4 regions of the Paenibacillus sp. Soil724D2 genome follow, and region 4 is predicted to be linked to each of the others. Evidence: riboswitches for the same ligand, from Rfam matches in the RefSeq annotation. Region 4 holds a riboswitch; each other region holds the start of a gene.

What was found. Region 4 has a riboswitch for cyclic di-GMP ahead of ASG85_RS06990 (dynamin family protein). Riboswitches for the same ligand answer to the same signal wherever they lie in the genome.
Region 1: it holds a riboswitch for cyclic di-GMP, as region 4 does, so the genes downstream of both, ASG85_RS20995 (transglutaminase-like domain-containing protein) here and ASG85_RS06990 (dynamin family protein) in region 4, are expected to answer to the same signal.
Region 2: it holds a riboswitch for cyclic di-GMP, as region 4 does, so the genes downstream of both, ASG85_RS21250 (response regulator) here and ASG85_RS06990 (dynamin family protein) in region 4, are expected to answer to the same signal.
Region 3: it holds a riboswitch for cyclic di-GMP, as region 4 does, so the genes downstream of both, ASG85_RS30365 (putative bifunctional diguanylate cyclase/phosphodiesterase) here and ASG85_RS06990 (dynamin family protein) in region 4, are expected to answer to the same signal.

Annotation. Positions count from the first base shown of each region.
Region 1 covers NZ_LMRY01000024.1:41,032-46,687, reverse strand. Annotated here, with positions in the region: gene ASG85_RS21000 (collagen binding domain-containing protein) at 1-2,707, opposite strand, end outside; gene ASG85_RS20995 (transglutaminase-like domain-containing protein) at 2,906-3,712, opposite strand; cyclic di-GMP riboswitch class I at 3,726-3,813, opposite strand; gene ASG85_RS20990 (class D sortase) at 3,893-4,597, opposite strand; gene spoIIE (stage II sporulation protein E) at 4,824-5,656, opposite strand, start outside.
Region 2 covers NZ_LMRY01000025.1:35,508-41,163, forward strand. Annotated here, with positions in the region: gene ASG85_RS21240 (ABC transporter substrate-binding protein) at 1-336, opposite strand, end outside; gene ASG85_RS21245 (hypothetical protein) at 596-943, opposite strand; cyclic di-GMP riboswitch class I at 1,271-1,359, shown strand; gene ASG85_RS21250 (response regulator) at 1,489-1,851, shown strand; gene ASG85_RS21260 (ParA family protein) at 2,230-3,153, shown strand; gene ASG85_RS21265 (hypothetical protein) at 3,140-3,385, shown strand; gene ASG85_RS21270 (winged helix-turn-helix transcriptional regulator) at 4,014-4,352, opposite strand; gene ASG85_RS21275 (NAD(P)H-dependent oxidoreductase) at 4,559-5,110, shown strand; gene ASG85_RS21280 (SDR family oxidoreductase) at 5,137-5,656, shown strand, end outside.
Region 3 covers NZ_LMRY01000056.1:9-5,664, reverse strand. Annotated here, with positions in the region: gene ASG85_RS30375 (sulfite exporter TauE/SafE family protein) at 1-355, opposite strand, end outside; gene ASG85_RS30370 (MFS transporter) at 551-1,882, shown strand; gene ASG85_RS30365 (putative bifunctional diguanylate cyclase/phosphodiesterase) at 1,904-3,685, opposite strand; cyclic di-GMP riboswitch class I at 3,748-3,841, opposite strand; gene ASG85_RS30360 (HAD family hydrolase) at 4,047-4,697, shown strand; gene ASG85_RS30355 (GNAT family N-acetyltransferase) at 4,737-5,159, shown strand.
Region 4 covers NZ_LMRY01000005.1:51,487-57,142, forward strand. Annotated here, with positions in the region: gene ASG85_RS06985 (dynamin family protein) at 1-818, opposite strand, end outside; gene ASG85_RS06990 (dynamin family protein) at 846-2,327, opposite strand; cyclic di-GMP riboswitch class I at 2,437-2,523, opposite strand; gene ASG85_RS06995 (hypothetical protein) at 3,492-4,232, opposite strand; gene ASG85_RS07000 (hypothetical protein) at 4,298-4,489, opposite strand; gene ASG85_RS07005 (hypothetical protein) at 4,710-5,591, opposite strand; gene ASG85_RS07010 (AAA family ATPase) at 5,608-5,656, opposite strand, start outside.

The sequences.
Region 1 (5,656 bases), on a different contig from region 4:
TTAAGGTGTTATTTGCAGAGTCAATTTTGTTAACCGTCAATGACCCTCGAACACCGCTACCGGTGCCAGATCCGTCCGAAACACCTACTACGATTTCCTTGGTCGTTTCTTTCATAATAGTGGTCACGTTCGTGCCGCTAAGTGTAATTCTATTGGTAACCGTTTCGTGATCGCTGGCCCTAATTAACGATTGATATTCCAAAATGTACGCAGTTGTTATCGGATTGACAAAACTCAGCTCAAAGGTTTGTTTACCTTGAGTATCCGTTTTAATAACTAGTGTGTAGACCACGTCCTTCGTTAATTCTGATCCCTTCATGACATTCCCGTTACTAGTCACGGTTGTTGCAAATAAATGGAATGAATTTGGCAATAATTGTTGATTTATTGACGGTATATCGATGATTTTTGCATCGTTCAACGTAGATTGACCATAATTAATTTGGACTGTCCAGTTTATTTTATCTCCGCTTTGCCCTCCACTTTTAGTCACATATTCTCCACCTTTAGGAATGGGCAGGGTCGCGCTGAGATTGTTTGTAACTGGCTCAGTTCCGTTGAATGCTCTAGCCGTATTAGTAACCGTGCTGTTAATCAGTTGACCTTGCAGACTCGTTTTAAAAACGATGTAATAAGGTTCTGAAATGGCTTGTTGAAAAAGAATAACTAGCTTGTTTTGGCTATCCACTGTGTATTTATATTTCGAAAGGTCTATTTCATCTGCTGGAGTTGGGGCTAAAGGGATACCATTTGGCGGGATGTTCATCTTATATACTTTTAACGAATCGTTGGTAAACTTTTGATTGGACTCTAACGTATCTTGAACACTAGCATTTGTAATAGTTTTTCCGTTATAGTTGACTCCCACTGTCCATGTGAGTTCTTTAGTAACAGCGTTGTAAGCACCGTATTTAAACCCATTGTTCTTCACTTCATCTCTTGGGATAAATGTTGCTATTGCCGTTTGCGACTTTCCTGCATTAGCGCTATCGACCCAATCCACCTTAGCTGAATTAATAAAATTTGCATTCCCCGGTGGGCTAATCAAATCTATATTAAAATATGTTGTGTAAGTAATCGAAAGAGGTTCTGAGATCGTATTCTTGAATTTCACTGTGAACCCTTCATCTTCGACACTATTGAGGATATAATCCGTCGACGGCAAGACCACATTTCCTTTTTTAATGACTATTGAACTGGGTATAAAACGCAGTCCTTTATTTGAAAAAGTATCGGTCACAACCATATTTTTCATTACTTGACTGTCTCTATTGATGATAATATTCCAAGCTACGGTTTTGGCGTTGTAATCTGCGGTTCCAGGATACTTGTAAACAGCCCCCTGTTCAACAGGCCGAGATGCTGAATCACTTTCTCCGCTGCCGGACGTAACGCTATTCGTTATGATCATATTTTTCAAAACTGGACTACTTGCCTTGGTCTGATAATTAATTTTATATGCCGATGAAATATTATGATTAAATTGCAGTTTAAATCCTTTCTTGCCAGCAGCTGCTTCCGTTGTAATGGTGTACTCCCCACTCGGCAATTCACTTCCCAGTGTCTCATTGCCACTTGGATTGAACGTTACTGGATAGATATGAAGGGATCCTGCAACTATTTCTTGTGTATCATTGAATAAATCTTTTAGGAATGCTGCTGATTGGGCAATAGTCCTTTCATTATAATTATATTTGATTCCCCAATTAATAATCTGCGTAATGGGACTATAGCTTTCCGCAATTTTATCCAAAGAGCTGCCACGCGTTACATGGACTGTCGCAGAGGTCTGAGCTGGGTTTTTATTACTTCCCCCGAAGGTTGCCGTATTCACAAAGGTTGCTTTGTCAAAATCGGTTATTGGCGTCGTATATTGAATGCGGTAAGCCGTGTGAATAGGAGATTCCGCGAATCGAATAGAAAGATCTGCTCCTGTTCTAGTTACTGTATACTTGCTGGCATCCACTAATGCTCCTTGTACGACAGTTCCATCTAAGTGAACCCCTAGATCATAGACTGCTACAGTAACTGGAACAGATAAACCCGGTGGGATAGGATCCGTCACCACTGCGTTCTGAACAGAATCCAGCGTCTTATTCACATCCACGGTCCAATGAATATCTTTCGAATTAAATCCAGAAGATACACCTCTTTTTTCAATTGTGGAAGTGACAGAAGGTTTAAGATGAAGAGTGAAAATCTGATCACCAGATTGAATCGGAATGGTAATCGTTACCGTCGTGCTTTCAGTAAGTTTACTTGTATCTAAATGTGTTCTGAACGTGAGCGTGCCATGTACATTGTCATGGCTTTCGATGTAGTTGTTAAAAGTGATCACCGCTTGATGACTAGCTTGATCAACATGGAAAGTTCCTATCTGGTCCTGCCCCATGACCAAAACACCAGGAATATCGTTGAATAGTAAAAATTGCTGCGGCAGTGTGAATGTATACGTATCACCACCTTTGTACCCATGACCGTTAGGCAGAGACCACGTATAGTCAAGCTGTATTGTGGAGTTTGGCTCGTAAACATTGCCGGTCACGACTTGACCTGCGCTGTCATATACAGCCATCGTCACGCTGTCAAGAATATTGTTTGAAATCGTGTTCGCACTGGCCTTAGTAATAAAGCCAATCCCGTAAATACTCTGCATAAAAATTAATAAAGTAATCAGCAACGCACTCGTCTTTTTCTTCAACATCATTTCATACCTCCATTCATGGATCAATTTTTTATAGAGATTATTTATGTGTGCTACCTCTTATGACTTTGAAACAAAATGTATCATTATCAATGATATATGATACAAGATGTATTGTAAATATTGGGATTTATTGTTTTTCAACATGGAAAGCACAAAAAAACCTGTTCTCAGTTATGAGATCAGGTTTCATCATTTCACTTAATATATTCTGGATATCTGATAATTAGAATCATTTTTTATGACATCTATCGTTTCACCGGCTTGTATATGAACAGCGTCATACGTCGTATCAATCGTCACCCATTCCTTACTTTCCTTCAGGAAGACTTGATTCCACGCATGATAAGTATCTGGCGCATGACTTTCATATCCCATAACCAGACGGGTTGGAATCCCCTCACTTCTTGCCATAGCCGCAAAAGTAGCTGCAAAGTCATAACAAATTCCCTTGGACTCTGCATAGACCGTATCCAGATTAGGTATATAACTATCTGCTACAGTTTGGGCCTTCTCGTAATCATACTGAAAATGCGTGGTGATATATCCATAAATGGCTCTTATTTTGTCGATATCTTTTTCTTTATCTCCAACTAATTGCTTAGCCTCAACGACCGCCTTCGATTCATCGTTCCAATCGATCAACGGAATGGACTGCAGAAATACGGCATTCTCGTCTTCCATTTCTAAATCGATTTGTTCTTGCGCTACAACTTTATATTTATTAGCCCCAATGGACTCACCTATCAGCACTTTATACTGGCCGTTTCCAAGCTGCAAAGGGTACTGATCCCCTTCTACGAAGGTGTAATCATATTTAACATTTTCTCTCATGATTCGCACGAGAACTTTGGAGTTCTTATCGTTTGAATAATGAACCGAGATAATCCCTTTATTCAGAGCATCTTTATCAATCACGGAAGGATTGGAAGCTGCAAATATCCCTTGCGGAGCAAGAGCAAACAGAAAAGTTGCCATGATCGTTCTTATAATTGGCTTTTTAAACACAAAAAAATCCCCTTTCGGTAACTGGCTGCCAACTTAGTTCGGCTAAGGAAGGCCCTTTAGTTTTGCGTCTCTAGTTTTCGCTAGATTTGCCTTTATCGGAGGAACGCACCGACTCCCTATAATCACTATAGTGCAATCTTAACATAGGCTTGTCTCTCTGAATAGACAAAATATTACATTTTATTCCTTCGACTGCACCATGATTCCCTTGATCGCAATACGATGAGTCGGATTTTCCATTGGATGGCAAGTTATTAGCGTAATCTCCCGATCTTTGCCGTTGCCCTTCAGCACCCAAACATCCTCTGGGAGGACATACTGTTTGTCCACTACTTTGTAGATATACGTTTTGCTCCCTGTATTCACTTCTATGAAATCCCCTTCGGTTACTTCATCTAATCTATTAAAATTTTTTCCGTAGGTCAGGTTTCGATGACCCGCAATGGCATAATTACCAACAGCGCCTGCTTTGCCTGTATTGGCTATGCTGGCGACGGAAATCTTCAAATTATTCACGGTTGCATCTGTTAGAATAGGGAGCTTCAGATCAATTTTATCGATAGTGAGGACACCCTCTATATTCTTCTGCGGCAATGTTACAGGCTTCGGTGTCGTTTTCACGGCCAAGGGGCTTGGTTGGCTGCTCAGCTGGCTGCTTGTCGGCAGAGATTCCACTGCTGCGGGACTGGAAGAAGGTACGACCAAGCCCGGATCTGCCTCCTCCTCGAGGACAGTGCCTGTTTGATCCATATCCTGCAGATTTTCCTGCCATTGTTTCAAAATTTTGTTCTGCTGATAGCTCTCATAACGATCGTTTAACGTTGGATAGAGAAAAATGATAATCCCAAGAACGATAAATAACAGAGATAGCTCTTTTCTAATCATCAGTGGTGCCACCTTTCTCTTGGTTCTCAATGACACTCCAGGGAAGCTTAGCATCAGCCAACCCAGACATATTAATAAGTTAAGCATGCTTCTAATTCTGAGCGCAACCTTTATTGAGCATTAATTTACTAGTTTCGAAATAGCATCACTCGCTATGCTCCTAAGGGAATAACGGCACATAAAAAGCCATAACAGCAAATGAGCTGTTATGGCTTCTATTCCTCCATTAGCTAACCGTCTTAGGACGCTCCATTCGCGTAATTCCTGGCCAGCGGAATGTAGCCCACTCAGGCTGCCTCTTCTCGACTCGTGCCACAACGACGGTCATATCATCTTGAATTTCGCCATGATGGTGGCGGAAAATTCTTTCTAATAAGCAGTCCGCAAAATCCTGCGGCATCGTCGTATCAATTTCCTGTATCATCCGCTTCATCCACATCTCTTTATTTACCGCATGTCCCGGTGCATCGTAGATCCCATCTGTCATCATGACAAGGATATCACCCGATTGGAGCGGAATCGAGACCAAATCAACATCTATCTCACTCAGGATGCCGACTGGCAGGTTATTCGCCGATATTGAAATCACTTCCGTTCCGCGCTTAATGAAGCTAGGGGTAGAGCCAATCTTCATGAACGTTGTGTTTGCACTGTACATGTCGATCAAGGCCATATCTACGGTCGCGTACATCTCATCCGAAGAGCGCAGCATCAACACCGAGTTCAGCGACTTGATCGCCAGCTTCTCGTCCATCCCTGACTGCAGCAGCTGCTGGAGGATGCTCAGAGCCGTCTGGCTCTCCGCACGCGCGCGCTCGCCGTTGCCCATGCCGTCGCTTAGCGCCACGGCATACTTGCCATTGCCCAGCTCCACCGTGGAGAAGCTGTCGCCCGAGAAGAGGTCGCCGCCTTTGGCTGCGCCGGCGACCCCGGTCTCAACCTCGTATTCCTTGGCGGAGCCGAATACGACCGTGCTGTAGCCCTCGCCGCGCTCATGCATTTCCTCGCGCATGACGGCGACGTTCTCGCCGATAATTTCGCTCAAGAGCGGCGCAATGA
Region 2 (5,656 bases), on a different contig from region 4:
GTAATAGTCGGATAAATAAATGAGATCCACACTCGAACTGCCTTGTTTCACTTTGTTCAAACGTTCTGCGTTATTGCCTATTTCAAGAACGATCTTAGCATTATGCTCTTTCTCAAATGGCGCGTACACTTCTTTCTTAAAGAAATCATCCGCAAAACCCCAGGTGGAAATGATTAAAGTTGTAGGTTCCCCTTTAGATGCCGCTGTGGCAGCTGCTGTGGGTGCCGTTGTAGCTCCACTTGTATTGCCCTGGTTCTTCGCTGTGCCGCAACCTGTTAAGGCTAGTCCTACTACAGATAAAGAAATTAAACCGCGTACCATTTTTTGTCTCATCATTCATCGTCCTCCCAAGTTTTATCTTGTATGATTTTAATACGTGAATCCCCTGTTAAATTTTTACTAGTATTCTTCAAGACCTAAGATATATGCGCGTTTCGCCGTAAATCCAGCTATACAAAAAAAAGAAAAGTACCCTTGATAGAAAGAAGCTTCTAATCAAGAGCACTCTTCATTGTAAACAATGTAAAGTGACATCTATTGGTATACATGTGGTTTCCTCTTAAGATAAATCAAAAGAGAACACCGCCCGACAAAACTATTCGGTTTGTTTAAGAATAATGTTCGTTATAGCCCATTGCGTCGGCGGATCATAGTCCCTTAATACCGCATCCATGGATAAGCCAAGTTCTTGCTCAAGCCTGTCCCGGATTCTCTTCTTGTATATAGAGGACATATAAAAATCGACTTCGTGTTTGAGCGTTGGCGCCTCGCCTTCCAATGCGGTTGAACGCGGAGAACGGCGATGCTTGGCATGAAAAGTAATAATGTTCTGATCAATGGAAACCTTCAGCAGTGTTGTGCCAAACCCGAACAACTCTTTGGAGATTTCGTTATAGAGGTGACACAGCTTCTTCTTATATTCATTAGAATCTAGTTGTGGCATGGAATCACCTTCAAGATCAATTATCAACCCTTGTAAATCTAACTTAATAATACATAGGATTTCAGAATTAATCAAGAGAATCGTTCGTCTTTCTCACTGAAATCGGGCATTATTTACCTACATCACATCTAAATGATCCAATTTACCGAATGTCTTACAAATTTTGCTTGATATTAGTGACGAATACACGTTAAAAAATCTCGGGCAACATAAATCTAACTCGGTTAACACAATCAAGGGCTGCTTAAGGCACACCTTTAATACTAGTACTTTATTCCTAGTAAAAAGAGTGCTATAATTTAATAAATGAATAGTAATTCTTCTGCTATACGATAAGAGCAAAGCTAATGAAAATTAGTGACGCAAAGCTAAAGGAGCTAAGGCGAAATACTTCGCTATGCTTGCCAGTTACCGAAGGAAGGGACATATCTACAACTCCCCTTATTCTTCTAATAAGAGGAGTTTTCATTATGTAACGAATTATGGTAGCCATCTATTACAGTAAATAGCTAGGTAGAAAGTCCCCCTGAAAGGTGATAATTAAAATGGCCAGACTAATGGTTGTAGATGATTCTATCTTTATGCGATTGATGATTAAGAACATCCTCTTAGAATTAGGGCATGAAATTGTAGCCGAAGCATCGAATGGACTTGAGGCAATCTCTCTGTTTTTACAGCATTCACCTGACATGATTACGTTGGATATAACAATGCCCGAGATGGATGGAATTACTGCATTAAAGGAAATTAAACGTTACAACAGCGATTCAAAGATAATAATGGTATCAGCAATGGGGCAACAATCCTTTGTTATTGAAGCCATTACCCTTGGTGCAAGAGATTTTATTGTGAAGCCTTTTGATAAAGAGAGGGTAGCAGAAGCTGTAAAAAAGGTTCTGAATACGTGAATGCCCACAAAGCTCTCCACCTGAATGCCTCCCCATTCCACTTTTTGTACCTCCACATTATAATAAAATCTTAGCAATTCACATACTTAAACAGTTAGGCGGAATTTCCCATGCATTTACGATCTAAAGAAAGAGTAATCACTTATTTTAGCCTTGATTATGTATTTCGTAGTTTTGTTGAGGTCCTATATAGAATTCAAACAATTCCCTTCTATCGATTCGTTCATTTCTTTGTGATATTCCATAAACGGAGCCCGCTAATCGCATGGCTCCGTTTTTGTTGTTTCAGAATTCGTTGGAATTTGTTGTGCATGACAGCGAATTTGACGATTTGTTGCAGAATTCGTTAGAAAAAATATTTTGGCGAAATTTGACCTTATGGATACATATACAGAGAATTCATTTGAAAGAGAAATTCCTGGCGCTATGGTTGCTGAATACACTCTCAACTTGACCGTGCATGACCCCCTTTTAAATAGATCTATTGTAGAACTATATACAGGAATAAAGGTTTACAGAAATAAGGAGGAATGGGTTATGGGAGCCATTATTTCAATCGGTAATCAAAAAGGCGGTGTTGGCAAAACGACAACCACGGCCATTACGGGGTATCTTCTCTCTAAGAAGTACAAGGTTCTCTGTGTGGACTTCGATAGCCAAGGCAATTTGACACAGTTTCTTACTCAACGAGATATACACGATTACTCCAAAATGACTATTTTTGAGGCGTGTAAAAACATGAATCCCACCCCCTACATCCGCAAGTTAACCTACAACCTTCACTTCATTCCGGCTGATGAAATGCTTGCAACTCTGCCCCTGCTTATCCATCAAAATCCTTCAATGAGTTCGACCATTTTGAGAGATACACTACATAAAGTAAAGGCCAGATACGACTACATACTTATTGATTTACCTCCAAATCTCGGAGAGCACACGATTAATGGTTTAGTGGCTTCCGATTATGCAATCGTCATGCTACAATGCGAACCAATGTGTTATGACGCGCTGGACAGATACATCGCAACAATGATTCACATCAAAGAGGTTAAAAAGCTGGACCTTGTTTTATGTGGCATATTGCCAACAATGATCGATTCTAGAACAATCATTGATAAAACAATCATTGATAGGGTAAGGAGAGAATACGAGGAAGTTGTGTTTCGAGCGGAAATAAAGCGAAGAAATAGAATCAAGGAGTTTTCTATTACAGGAATACAGGAATACAGTAATTCGGATACATCGGCACTAAGGAATTATAGAAATTTTGTCGAGGAGCTGGAGCAACGTGTCCAAGCGTGATGCGATTGAGCAGTTATTAGGAAAACGGCGGAGTCTAGAAATACAGGAAACTGTAAATACAGGTATACAGAAACCTGTAAATAAGAAAAAAGCAACTTTTGATTTCGATGATCAATTCCATACTGAGCTAAAGATATTCGCAGCGAAACAGAATAAGAAGATGGTTGATGTTGTGGTAGAGGCCGTGAAAGAGTATATGCGAAGACATAAAAATAACCCACCGGTCGAGTAGGCCAGTGGGGATTCGTTCATTTTACAGTCTGCCCGATACCAGATATCGGACTGATAATCATTGACCAATTTACCCTATGATACTTGCTGTCACAAAGACAATCAGGATAAAATCTAGTTATCGCTCGATACCATCTACTTCCGTGCCCTAATAATAATTCATTCTGACTTAAATATTTTCTATTATGATATTAAATAGGGAAAAATAAGATTGGTGGAATCCTAAAAAAGGGGGCTGTTCCAAAGCTATTTTGGGATGTTATGCCTCTTTACCCTTTACTGTAATAGGCTATGAAAACCAGAATTTGCCGAGGGGGAACGTCGATGTGCTATTTGGACGAAAACCCCCAGAAATCATGAGGAAGAGGAACGTCGATGCGTTATTTCGCTGTTTTTTGCCTCCGGATCATTCATTTTGATCAAATAACACACTCACGTTCCTCTTGTTTGATTTCAAGCGCAGATTTCCTGAAATAACGGATCGACGTTCCGCTAAATAAAGTTCGGGTGACTTTCCTTTGGAGTCGAAGAAAACAAAAAAGTGAGAAGGCATAACCCTGCCTTCTCATTTTTTTGTTTTCTGTGCACCTAAGCCTAAGTGAATTTATTTACATTTGAAACAGTCTCTTTTACAAATTTAATCCAAATCTCTTCAATTCAACAAAGATACGTTCCAATCTCTTTCCTTTTTCCGTTAACGTATATTCAACACGAGGGGGAACTTCGGGAAACACTTTCCTTTCCAATACCCCGTGTTCCTCTAGTACCTTAAGACGGAGCGAGAGCGTTTTTGGACTAATGCCATCCATTGATTTCAACAAGTCGCTGAATCGCAGTGTACCTTCGATAAGAAGGTCCCGAATGATTAAAAAGGTCCATTTAGTCCCAATCACGTCAAGTGTTTTGGCAATGGGACAAGGCACGCCTGGTGTTCCTTTGCTCAGTACGATCGGTTCAATAGCATTCATATTAATATCCTCCATAAAAAAATTCTTATGATTTACCCCATCATATCACAAAAGTAACTTTTCGGAAATTATATGAAATTAATATCACTACTTCCCTAAATGAATTAACTGCATCTATAATAGCGAAGAACCAATTGTTTAATTCCTATAAAGAATTGAAATATCTTGGTTAAGCAATTGAGAACCTATGGAGGAGAAGAGTGAAGATGAAAAACATACTGATTATTAATGGTCACCAGCAATATGGTTCATCATCTGGGAAACTGAATCAAACTTTGATGGATAGCATGGTGAGATTGCTAGAAGAAAAGAACACTATCCAAACAACCATTATTCAAAACGGATATTCAATTGAAGCAGAACAACAAAAATTTCTCTGGGCTGATATTATCATTTACCAAACACCCATCTACTGGTTCAGTGTTCCTGGGTTATTTAAAACATATATGGACGAAGTTTATGCTTACGGATTATTTTTCAAAGGTGCCGATCAATACGGGAGTGGCGGATTATTAACCGGCAAAAAATATATGTTTTCAACTACTTGGAATGCTCCTAAACAAGCATTTAACGATCCAACTCAGTTTTTTAAAGGGAATAACTTAGAAGAAGCAGTAAGTCACTTGCATCGCGTACAGGAATTTCTCGGAATGCAGCCTCTAAAGAGCTTCGCTTGTTATGATGTCGTCAAAAATCCGAACGTTGATAAATTTGTATCCGAACTTGATGTACATCTAAAAGAGGTATTGAATTTTTAATACACACAAAATCAGGAGGAATAACCATGTTGCAAAATCAAAAAGTAGTGATAATCGGTGGAAGTTCTGGAATTGGTTTGGAAACAGCTAAACAAGTCATAGCGCTTGGAGCAGATGTGATCATTGCCAGCCGTTCCGAAGATAAATTGCAAAAAGCAAAAGTGGAGTTGGGATCTCGAGCTGCGGCTTACACGCTGGATACGACACAAGAACAACAAGTTCAATCTTTCTTTGAAACCGTCGGCCAGTTCGATCATCTTGTAGTGAGTGCAGCGGAAACATCTGGCGGGTCATTCCTCCAAACGGATACAGCCCAAGCCCGGAAGTTGTTCGAAAACAAATTCTGGGGCCAATACTATGCCGCTAAATACGGAGCACCGAAAATTTCATCGAACGGTTCAATCACCTTATTCTCGGGCGTCGTTGCCTACAAAGCCATGATTGGTTCTGCTACACTCGGCGCAGTCAATGCAGCAGTGGCAGTCCTAGGCCAAACCTTGGCGCTGGAGCTTGCTCCCATTCGAGTGAATATCATTTCACCCGGTA
Region 3 (5,656 bases), on a different contig from region 4:
AAGTAGCAAACGCCACCAGAATCAAGACATAACCAAGAGCATGCTTAATAATGATCTCCTGATTATGAAAGAACGAATTGAATAATTTTAAAAAAATAATAGCTGCAATTACACCTGGAATACTACCCATGGCCAACATTTTAACCAGCTTGAAATCAATCGTTTTCTGCCGCCAATGCTGAATCGTGCCAAAAAGCTTTGTAATCGAATTATAAAGAAGGTCTGTTCCCACGGCAATTGAAGGATTTATTCCAATCAGGATCAAAATGGGGGTGAGCAGCGAAGCTCCGCCTACACCAGTCAATCCGACCATAAAACCAACAAATACGCCCATAAATAAAACTGTTAAAGTCATGTTGTCATGTCCCCAATCCAATTACCCACTAACCATATTGGATTAATTTTATTATATAGAAAAGCATTATGTAAAGGAAAACTTTTAACTCTTTTTGATTTGACTTCATAATGCTCTGAACATGCTATTCATTCATTCTGGAATCAGTTACAATATGTGGATGTGAAAAAAAGTAGTATTTAGGAGGTGACATCCATTAGAAATCGAACTACGGTTATGGTGAGTATCGTTTTGGCGGTATTAGTGTCGTCTATCGATACCACGATTGCGAATACCACAATGCCGATTATTGTGAAAGAAATTGGTGGCAATGACCTGTACGCATGGGCATTTACCTCCTATATGGTCCTGTCTACTGTATTAGCTCCATTAGCTGGCAGATTATCTGACCTATTTGGGCGGAAGCGGATCTATGCAGCAGGCATACTTCTGTTTCTTTTCGGATCTGTGCTTTGCGGTTTATCCCAGAGTATGCTGCAGCTGATTTTGTTCAGAGCGATTCAAGGAATTGGTGCAGGGGTGATGATGCCCTTTCCTGCCATTATTGCGGGAGATATTTATCCGGTGGAGCAGCGAGGTAAAGTACAAGCGTATTTCACAGGGATGTGGGGGTTATCTGCCATATTAGCACCTCTACTGGGTACGTTTTTCGTGACCTACCTGAGTTGGCGGTGGATTTTTTTCGTTAATATACCGGTATGTATCGTTGCGCTTCTTGCCTTGCAGCCATATAAGGAAGTGTATCAACCGAAGAAAGCCGTAGTCGATTATGGCGGAGCTATTTTGTTTGCCTGTGGCATTTCCTTATTGCTGCTTACTACAGCAGTTGAGCGTTATAGCTATATGTATGGCGCGCTAGGAGGCATATTTATGATTGCTTTCTTTTTATATGAGAGAAAACATCCTGCGCCAATCGTTCCGTTAAATCTGCTGCGCAATCGTCCAGTGGCCATTATGATTGCAAGCTCTTTTCTAAGCTGCGCGGCTCTCTTTGGGACTTCCAGCTTCATACCTCTCTTCCTGCAAAATCAAGGCTACTCGTTGTTTGTTAGCGGTATTGCACTTCTGAGCACATCCATTGGGTGGATGGCTGTTGCTGTTCCTGGTGGGAAATGGGTAATTCGCTATGGATATAAACGGCTTCTAGTCATAGGTAATATAATACTCGTCATTACAGCTGCCTTATTTTATTTCATACATGAGGGTACTCCATTCTGGTACACGTTTACCGCACTAACGACGCTTGGTCTTGCTTATGGGATAATCTTCACTATTACTACAATCGGTTCACAGCAGCTTGTAGCAGCGCACCAGAAGGGGATTTCTACCTCGTTGCAGCTCTTTGCACGGAATATTGGAACAGCGGTCAGCGTAACCATTATGGGTGCAATCCTTACGAAATCCAGCGTCTTTTATACAGGTATTCACGGTATGTTCGTGTTTGGACTTTTGGCAAGCTTACTTTCATTGGCCATGCCGTTTGCTATTCGTTCGGCGTCCGATCTGAAAAGCCAGAAGACGGAGTAACCTCCGCATTCTGGCTTTTTTTCATAAAGCATTTGGACTAGCATTTGTATCATGGAAAACATAACTCTTTTCAAATAGCTCAGCTGTAAGTGGAACTGAGAATAAGTATCCTTGTATATTTTCACAACCAAATCTTTCTAGAAGATTGAGCTGTTCATGAGTTTCTACACCTACGGCAATGACACTCATTTTTAAACTATGTGACATAGCCATAATAGCTTCAATGATTGAAGATTCCGAATTATAGGTAGAGATCTCATGAACGATCGATTTATCAATTTTCAACGTATCCACTGGAGAGTTATGTAAATAACTTAAAGAAGAATAACCAGTTCCGAAATGATCGATAGAGATTTTAACTCCCTCACGCTTTAAAGCATAAAGCTTTTCCATGCAGCTAAGGTCGTAATTCATCGAAATGCTTTCGGTCATTTCAAGTTCTAAATACTGTGCTTCCAGCTTATTTTGATGCAGAATCTCGAGAATCATTGTCACCAAATCTTCTTGATGAAACTGGACAGAGGATATATTCACTGCAATAGGAACAGGCTCCATGCCCGCAGCTTGCCATTTATTCATTTGTAAGCAGGCAGTTTGTAAAACCCATTTTCCGATTGCAATAATTTGTCCGGACTCTTCAGCAATAGGAATAAATTCCTTCGGAGAGACGCTTCCTAACGCATGGCTATCCCACCGTAGTAAAGCTTCTACCCCGATTATTTTGCCAGTAGGAATATGGAATTTGGGTTGGTACATGAGGTAGAGCTCATTATGTTCTATAGCTGACCGGAGGGATTGCTCACATGCACTTCTCCTCGAATAAATGACACTCATTTCCTGTTCATAAAAATGATAATGGTTTCCACCGAGGTCTTTGGCCAAATACATCGCTTGATCAGCATTTTTCAGTAGAACCTCCGGATCTTCTCCATCGATTGGATACAAAGAGATACCGATACTAGTGGAAACAAAAACATTTCGACCATCAATTTGGAAAGGAGCTTCCAGTTGTCGAATGATTTTCTCCGCTTGCACAGCTGCTGACTCCCGATTCCCGAATGGGTACAAAATCACAAATTCATCGCCACTTAGCCTGGAAACAATGCTTTGTGCAAACAAGCTTTCCGAGAGCAGTGCGGAGAACTTTTGCAGCACCAGATCTCCCAAGTGGTGGCCTAAGGTATCGTTAATGAGTTTAAACCGATTTACATCAAGGAAAAGTAGAGCTAAGCTTTGATTATGTTGTTTGGCTTTGTTTAACACATCATGGAAAAGCTGATTGAACTGGTTGCGATTCGGCAAGCCTGTCAGAAGATCAAAATAGGCTAGCTGTTGTATCATTTCCTCGGACTTCTTTTTTTCAGTCAGATCACGGAGATAAGCTGTATAAACATGCCTTCCTTTATACGGAGTGCTCGTAATCGTTATTTCCGCTGGAAACACGCTGCCATCCGATCGAAATGCTTTCAATTCGGTTCGCTTACCGATAATCGATTCATCTTTGGCTGTGAATAGCAGATTTAAGAAGGTTGTCTCCTGGCCATCTTTTTCAAAAAGAAAATCGATTAACGTTAGCCCTAGAGCTTCTTTGCGTTCGTAACCCAAAATGGCTTCTGCTGCAGGATTAAACGCAATGATCCTCCCACTTGAATTAAACATCATGATACAATCGATAGCAGACTCTAATAGCGAAGCTTGGAGTGCTTTTTTGTTATTAAAGGATAAGTAAAGAGCAGTTATTGAAATAATGAACGTTAGCAGCATGAGGTAAATTGGATAATTATCTGTTAGCGTATGGTGCATGAATCAACCTCATTTCGTATAAATAAAAAAGCCCATCCCGAATGAAAGGATGAACTCCTTGACTCGGTAACCTGTCGTCCATAGCAATCCCAATTAGGGATGCCTTAGGTCATGGCTTTGCGTCGCATTGTTTCCAATGGTTTGCTTTTTACGATTCTATTTATGTAGTTCATAAGGCACTAGTCAGTGATGTGTAAAGCTTAAATACCAGTTAATACGCCCTATTATAATTAGTTAAAAATGACGTGTCTATAGCGGTATTTGCATATAATTAGCGAACGATGTCGAATTCAACTAAGAATAATTTATAATGCTAATTTCTTGATTTTTTATAGTTCTAAAGATGGATAGGTGAGGTTCAATGTATAAATCAAGCCATGTTCGAGGCATTATTTTTGATATGGATAATACACTGCTGAGGTCTAAGATTAATTTCCAAATGATGAAAAAGCAAGTGGCGGACTACCTTATTGATCATGATTTATTGCCAGTTGGTTTTCCGATTCAAGAGCATACCACTTCAACCATGATTGAGTATGTGAAAGCGAACGGGATGTCTGAAGAGTCCTATACAGAAGTGATGCATATGGTCGTTCAACATGAACTAATCGGCATGGAAGGCGCAGGACTGGAATCCCATGTTTCCGAGCTCCTGAAAGCTTTAATGACGGGATATGTCCTGGTTATTGTGACAAATAATTCATACAAGGCAGCGGTACAAGCGCTGGAAACAACGGGAATTCATCCATACTTTGATTTGATCATCGGAAGAGAACAAATGGAAGCGATGAAACCATCTCCATCTGGATACTTAGCCGCTAAGCAGCATTTTCCACACATTCTTGAGAGCGAATGGATATCAATCGGAGATTCGTGGATAGATGGCAGAGCGTCCGTAGATGCAGGAGTTCCCTTTATCAGCTACGGGCTGAGCGGACATCTGATGAAGGAGAAGGGAATCTCCCCTGTAGCTCATATTGACAGCTTGCTTAAGTTGTTAGATTATGTGTAGATAACAATACGAAAGTAGTGAATAAAGATGTTAGTAAATGTGAAATCCCGACTAAATGAAAATGATATACAAGAACTGCTGAGTTACAGCGTTTTCCCCGATCCTGAGGCGTTGCAACCTGTCATTGATCGTTATGAAAATGATGCTAATCTATGGTTGTTTGGATATGAATCCGAAGGTATCATGGTGGGCATTATCGGCTTTGAACTCAGTGATAATCAGGAGATGACGATCACTCATCTTGCCGTTGAACCGGAGAGCAGAGGGGTAGGCTTTGGACGAGGGATTATCCTAGAAATTATTGAAGATATGCACCCCGTTCGAATCGTGGCAGAAACGGATGAAGAGTCAGTCCAATTTTATCGGAATATTGGGTTTGTCATTCGCAGCCTCGGAGAGAAATATCCGGGTGTAGAGCGTTTTCTATGTACATATGAGGTAGAAGAAGCGGAAGAGGATTAAGAGATCGCAGAGACTGTTAAAGAAACGGAACTACGATTCGTAATTTTTGGAAAAAGACGTTAGAAATTGAAATCGCGGAGCGTTGTTCCTCAAAGTATATTTATCTCTTTCAAAAAAGGATCTGAGTCGTCGACTCAGATCCTTTTTTTTCTATCTATATGGAATTAAATGTTTTTGGGTTAGGGGGAGGTAAAGTTAAATCCATCCTGATGTTTTGTTTTCTAATTTGTAGGAGAAGACATTCGATTCATTCGTCTAATCATGCTCAATATTGAGGTCTTAAACCGGGATCAATCGTCAATTATGCTGGGTTGAGGTTGTTGGATGAATGAATTCAAACACGCGGTTGAATGGTGTTGTTTAAAAGAGTCAATTTCATAATAAAGTCCGATTTTTCCAAGTATGGATTCGGGAGAAATGCAGTTGAATAAGAGCCTTTAGAGACTGCTATTTCTTCATTTCCAGCGTATTTTGTAAAAATAAGAGTCCGTAATAAG
Region 4 (5,656 bases):
GAATTCAAAACATATAGAACCAATGGTTTAGTTTCATTTTTGATAACGCGATACGTATGATCCTTATGTGCGCTGTTTCTAGAATTGTTAGGTCCTGGTGTATCTACAAGAATTAAATTCATTCTCTTCGATGATATGTAAGGGATTGATCCTTCAATTTCGATATGGGACACTTCTTCATTATCATTGAAGTGCTTCATCCGCTCACTATCAAGAGGCTGCAGCGGCTCATTTTCTTTACCATCCTTATCATAGCAGCGTCCGATGAACTCTTCCCGTCCAGGCACATTTTTAATACTAGCAATGGTCGCCGTACATGCAGCTTGCTTGGATGGCATAAACTCTTTTCCCAATAAGGAGTTGATTAATGTTGATTTTCCTGAACTCATCGTCGCAATTACAGCAATTTCAAAATCTGTACTAAGCGCTTTGTCAAAATTTTTCCTTATGACCTCGCTGCGTAGTTCATCAAACGGACCTCTCTGCATATCTCCCACTAGCTCGGTTAATTCACTTATTTTATCTTGTCTTCCTTCTGCCGGAATATGATCAAGTTGGATAGCGGCAAGTCGTTTCTGATTATATTTCATACAAGCTTCTCTTATATCGTCGAAGTCCGGTAATGTACCCTGAAATACAATTTTAAATTCCGTTTCGTTAAGCTCGCCAATTAAGATATCAATCAATTGGTCCAACCAAACCTGTAACCGTTCATTATAAAATTTGACCAGCCTGCTGTCTTGGCTGATGTTTTCCCCATCAAATAAAATCTTTGTTTCCACTTTATAGGGATTATATCTTAAAAATACTTCTGTCATTTATGTCACCTTCCGTAATTTGATTTCTCAACTGGTTAACTGTAATAAAAAGCGCTCCAACAAGCCAATACCAGTTTTATTCAGAGCTTTTTGTAAGGATTGTGAGCTAAGCACAATATTACCGACTTGGACATCGATGTGGCTTTGAATTTTAACTTCAGAGATGGATAAAGAGCTATTAAGATTTCTTGCGATAACATTCATATCATATTCAGGAATTTGAAATAAACTATAAAAGGAGAGAAGATCTCTTGTTTCTTTTCTTGTAAGCTCTCTTCCTTCCAGTGCATAAGTAAACAAGCTTGCTGCATAAGCTGAGATTGGAATTACAGTTGGAGATTTAACGCCATGATCGGTGATGTATTTGATTGCAATATTCAAAGAGTCAAACATGTCGTCATCAGCATCCAAATCCAGTTGATCCACCTTGTTCAGCAAAAAGATAATATTCTTATCTAGCGCTACTTTTAAAACATTTTTCAATAGAATGCTATCATCCTCAGATGCAAGGTTAGTTACGTTTAATACATATAAAATCATATCAATGTCTGCTGTTTGTAATATATTATACGTAATTTCACCGTGCTCCCTATCCCTCGAATTATTAGTGCCAGGCGTATCCATAAACGATATCTTATGTCCCTTGAGCTCAGAATACGAATGTACTCTGCCTTCTAACTGAATCCTACTCACATCGGGATTATGGTTCCAATCAGTAACATCGGAATAAGTTACATCCCTTCGACTATCTAATAAGGTCCCGGAAGCAACACCAACCTCTTTCCTTAACACAGGGTTATTGGTAAACTCAACTATTTTGGATGTGCATGCTTTATTTTCAGATGGAAACATCTGTTTACCGATAAGAGCATTTAATACGGTCGATTTCCCAGAGCTCATTGTAGCGATAATTAATACTCTCGGTTGTTTGATCAGATCAAAGTTTCGATGTTCTTGTATAATATGATAGAAATAGGACAAGCAAGATAACTTTTTATTTTCCAACAAACTATTCACATTTTCATGTGCTAGAATCTTTAGTAATATCAGCCTGATTTGAACAGTTGTTGAAGGTGCAATTTCGAACAAGTCAGAATAAAGTTGTATTATTTTATTATGGTAAAACTGTTCAAAATTAGAGAGATTCAGAAATAATAGTTCAGCCAGCAAAAGTATGCAGTAATTGGCCTCAATAAATTTCCATTTAAGTAACCAGTTCTTATCGTAACCTATGAGTCTAATTCCCTTTTGTAGTAAATCAGTTTCGTTATTAGAACTAAGGTCCATAAACTTATCAAAGTCATGTTCTGTGATATGAAAAGCAGTCTTATAAGAATTCATAATATCTAAAATCTGCTCATTGTTTCTTTTACTTGATTTCAAAGCAATATAGATAAATACGACATATGAATATCGAATTGAATAATTTTCTTTGAGAATGGGATGTTTATCCAAATTAATCTTAGAAACCATCGATTCCAGTTCATAGTCTAGACTGGTAAATTCCATTGTACTTCCAGCCTCCTTTAAGATTGAAAATTAATAATTTTCGGTTTATTCTTGAAATTCGAAAAAAACATCACACGCAAGTGTGATGAGTTAATTTGGACACACCACTTTAGGCAACTCGGCCACCATAGAGTAGCTCATCCTTAGGCCCGAAGCTTTGCGTCCTTACTTTTCAATAAGCTTGCTATTGTCTAGTAGTTATTAGAAGCTCCTAGTTATTTACAGTATAGGTCTAAAGACTTAACCAGTCAACTAAATATTACAACTTTCGGCATGGTTCCCCAAGTGGGAGGCGGAGTTTTGACGAACGAAACTGAAGATATGCTACCAATGATTTACACACCTTAAGAAGCTTGAATGCTGTGCTTCTTGTACCTAGTAATAGCATTTACATACGCAATAGCAAATGAAATTTTGAAGTAATCATACATAATTGCATTTTGTATAATTGGAGCTAAAATCTATCAATAATTTCCTTCATAAACTTTCTTCTGAAATGCTGAATTTATTATTGATAATGTGGAAGGGCTTCCATAAGTGGCGTTCGTATAGCGATTCGTGACAAAAAAATCAATTCAGTGAAGACCTTTTTAAATGCAGCAAACCTACGGGTCTATTATTTATTCACTGTTGGCATTAATTCAAGACTACGGAATAGTGACATGCTGAACTTAAGGGGAAGTGATGTCGTTGAAAAAGATGAACTATCGGGGCGCTGATTTGTATACGGGAGAAGAAGACAAATAAGGTGAGGGATTTCCAGTGATGTGCCCAGCGAGGCATTGAAGAGTACCTCGCTGCACGAAAAAACTATTCAGATGCCAAACCACTATTTATTCCCCGAAATCAGCACACTGGTAAAATCCCTTTGCAACGGAATCAAGAATGGGCCTGGGACACATACCCTACGGTAAACATTTGGCTACCATTAATATGATTCAAATACTTCTCAATCAAACAACTCCTAATTCGATAACTTGACTGACATATGTTAGAGAAAAGCTTGTTCTTACATATACCCTGTAAGGTAAAAATTACTGAATTCTTGGTCTCTATTATCATCGAAACAGCATCAGTAAAATGGATTTATGGTCTTCCTTGCTATATCATAGTTTGTTCGGAGAACTTAGTTCTGAAAATTGAGTTATCAAATTATTAAGCGGGCTAAAGTTTTAATAATTTATAATTAATATATGCTTTGAGTAATCTTGGTTGCATTAAAAAAGGGAATAGTGCAACTTTTAACTTTTCAACTATATCTTTCCCATTAGATGAGTCAACAGGAAACAAATTAATTATTTTCAAATAATCCATAGTTAATAAAGTAAGAACTATCCAAAAAATTGATTCATTAAAATCGAGCGCAACCTTATATGTATTCAGTATTGTTTTATCTTTTTTTACACGAATAACAAATGGTAAGGAAAATATAAAAAATGATAAAATTATAGCTATAATAAAGAACCATTTACCAGCTACTGAACTAGTATCGATAAAATATACTAAAAAAAAGGTAGCAACAAAAGGCACGCAGAAAAAATTTACTATTGAAGATAGAGCGACTGATTTATTAATTCTCTCTTGTTTCAGACCAAGGAAGCAAAATGATATTATTAACAGAAATATGTATGTTATTATATTTTCTGCATTAAATCTATCGCTACTCGATACAATAATAAATATGATACCTATAATTACACCTAGAAATAGTACAAATCCATTAAGTAACATACGTCCGACCGTAATAAGAATCGTGATAAGTACATTAATTATTTTAGTTATCAATTTCCCAAAAACAAAAATGTATTCACTTATTATTCTAGTTAATTTTTCATGTATAGCAGATCTTGCATTTTCAGAAATACGTTCTATTGTTTCTTCAAGTCTAATAAGCCATTCTTTCATTGAGTTCTCCTCTAAAGATTTAGTTAATATTCAATTTTATTAATAATTCATAATCATTTTAGATCTCATAATAACATCTTCAATTTCCTCGAATTAACAATAGTTTGGGTCATATAAAGCAGCGAGTATAAATCCAATGAATAAATATAATGGCGAATAGGCAAAGTATCCATGCCAGACTTTCTTATTTTTTCAATCCATTTCAACGCGGCATCTTTTCCGATTTCACGATTCTGCATCGCAAACTCTATAGTCATTGGCAGGATCTCGTATTATATCGCATGCGAGTCAAAAATGAGAATTTCATAGAGGCAGTTACAATCCGCTTCGTGCATCGATTTCAATTTTGCATGTCCCACCAGTTAACTTGCTCACTGATTACCCTTCTAGAGTCGCTTCCTTGTAAATATCGGTCCTAATCCCTGATTTCATACCAGTAGATGAACATATTCTAGGGAATTAGTGTTTTTATAACAGTCACGAAACTGAATTAATTGGAGTTCTTAACCTGGCTCGATAGGCCTCAATAAATGGATCAATCATTTGCCTTGCTAGTGCTACATATTCTTGCTTTTCATCCAAAAAGCTTTTTAATGCATTTAAATCAATCTTAAGCTTCTCTTCATAAATGTTTACTAGCGCTTCTGCCCCAGGAGTATTAATAAGTTTATCCATAAAAGATAACCCAAATTTAACATCGGAAATTGCTTTATTTATATTCTTTGCATGTGCTTCCCTTGCATCAGTTAAATCTTTTCTTCTCAGCCCATATGTTTCAATTGAAACCATTCCCATGAAGCTTTTACCTAAAATAATACCATCCTCAAGGAACGTCAAGTGCTCTTCTGGTGAATCAATACATGGATTTAGTAATAACCTAATTTCATATGGTTCATATCCAACTTTCTTTGCTCTAGCTGATTCATTTGCAATTGGAAAGAGGTTAGCTTTACCCAACAGAAACTCTTCATCGTCGTCATCAACCTTGTGCGTTCTATGTCTATTACAATCGATACAAGATGGCAGGAGATTTTCCCAGTCTGAAGCTAGCCAATAATAGCCTGGTTTCACTAAAATACCATCAATAACAACGCCACCTTTAGGCCTGTAATGTTCTACATCCACAGGCTGAACTTTAGCATAATTACTCTCGCAATACGCACACTTCTTATGAAACAATTTATTAAAAGCGTCTTTAATTTCTTCATGCTGATAGGCTTTATAGTCTTTATACGTTTTCTGATGATTATTTTCATCTGAATAGAATCTTATAAAATCTTCGCGTTCTTTAACTCCTATTGAGTTCGGTTTAGTCAAACACTTCGGAGCATTAATTCTTGATTTATCAATAAAAATCATTTTGTCCACCAACTTATCAAATTTCTTCCCAAATTTGAACGATTCGAGATAATGTTTCTTGTTTT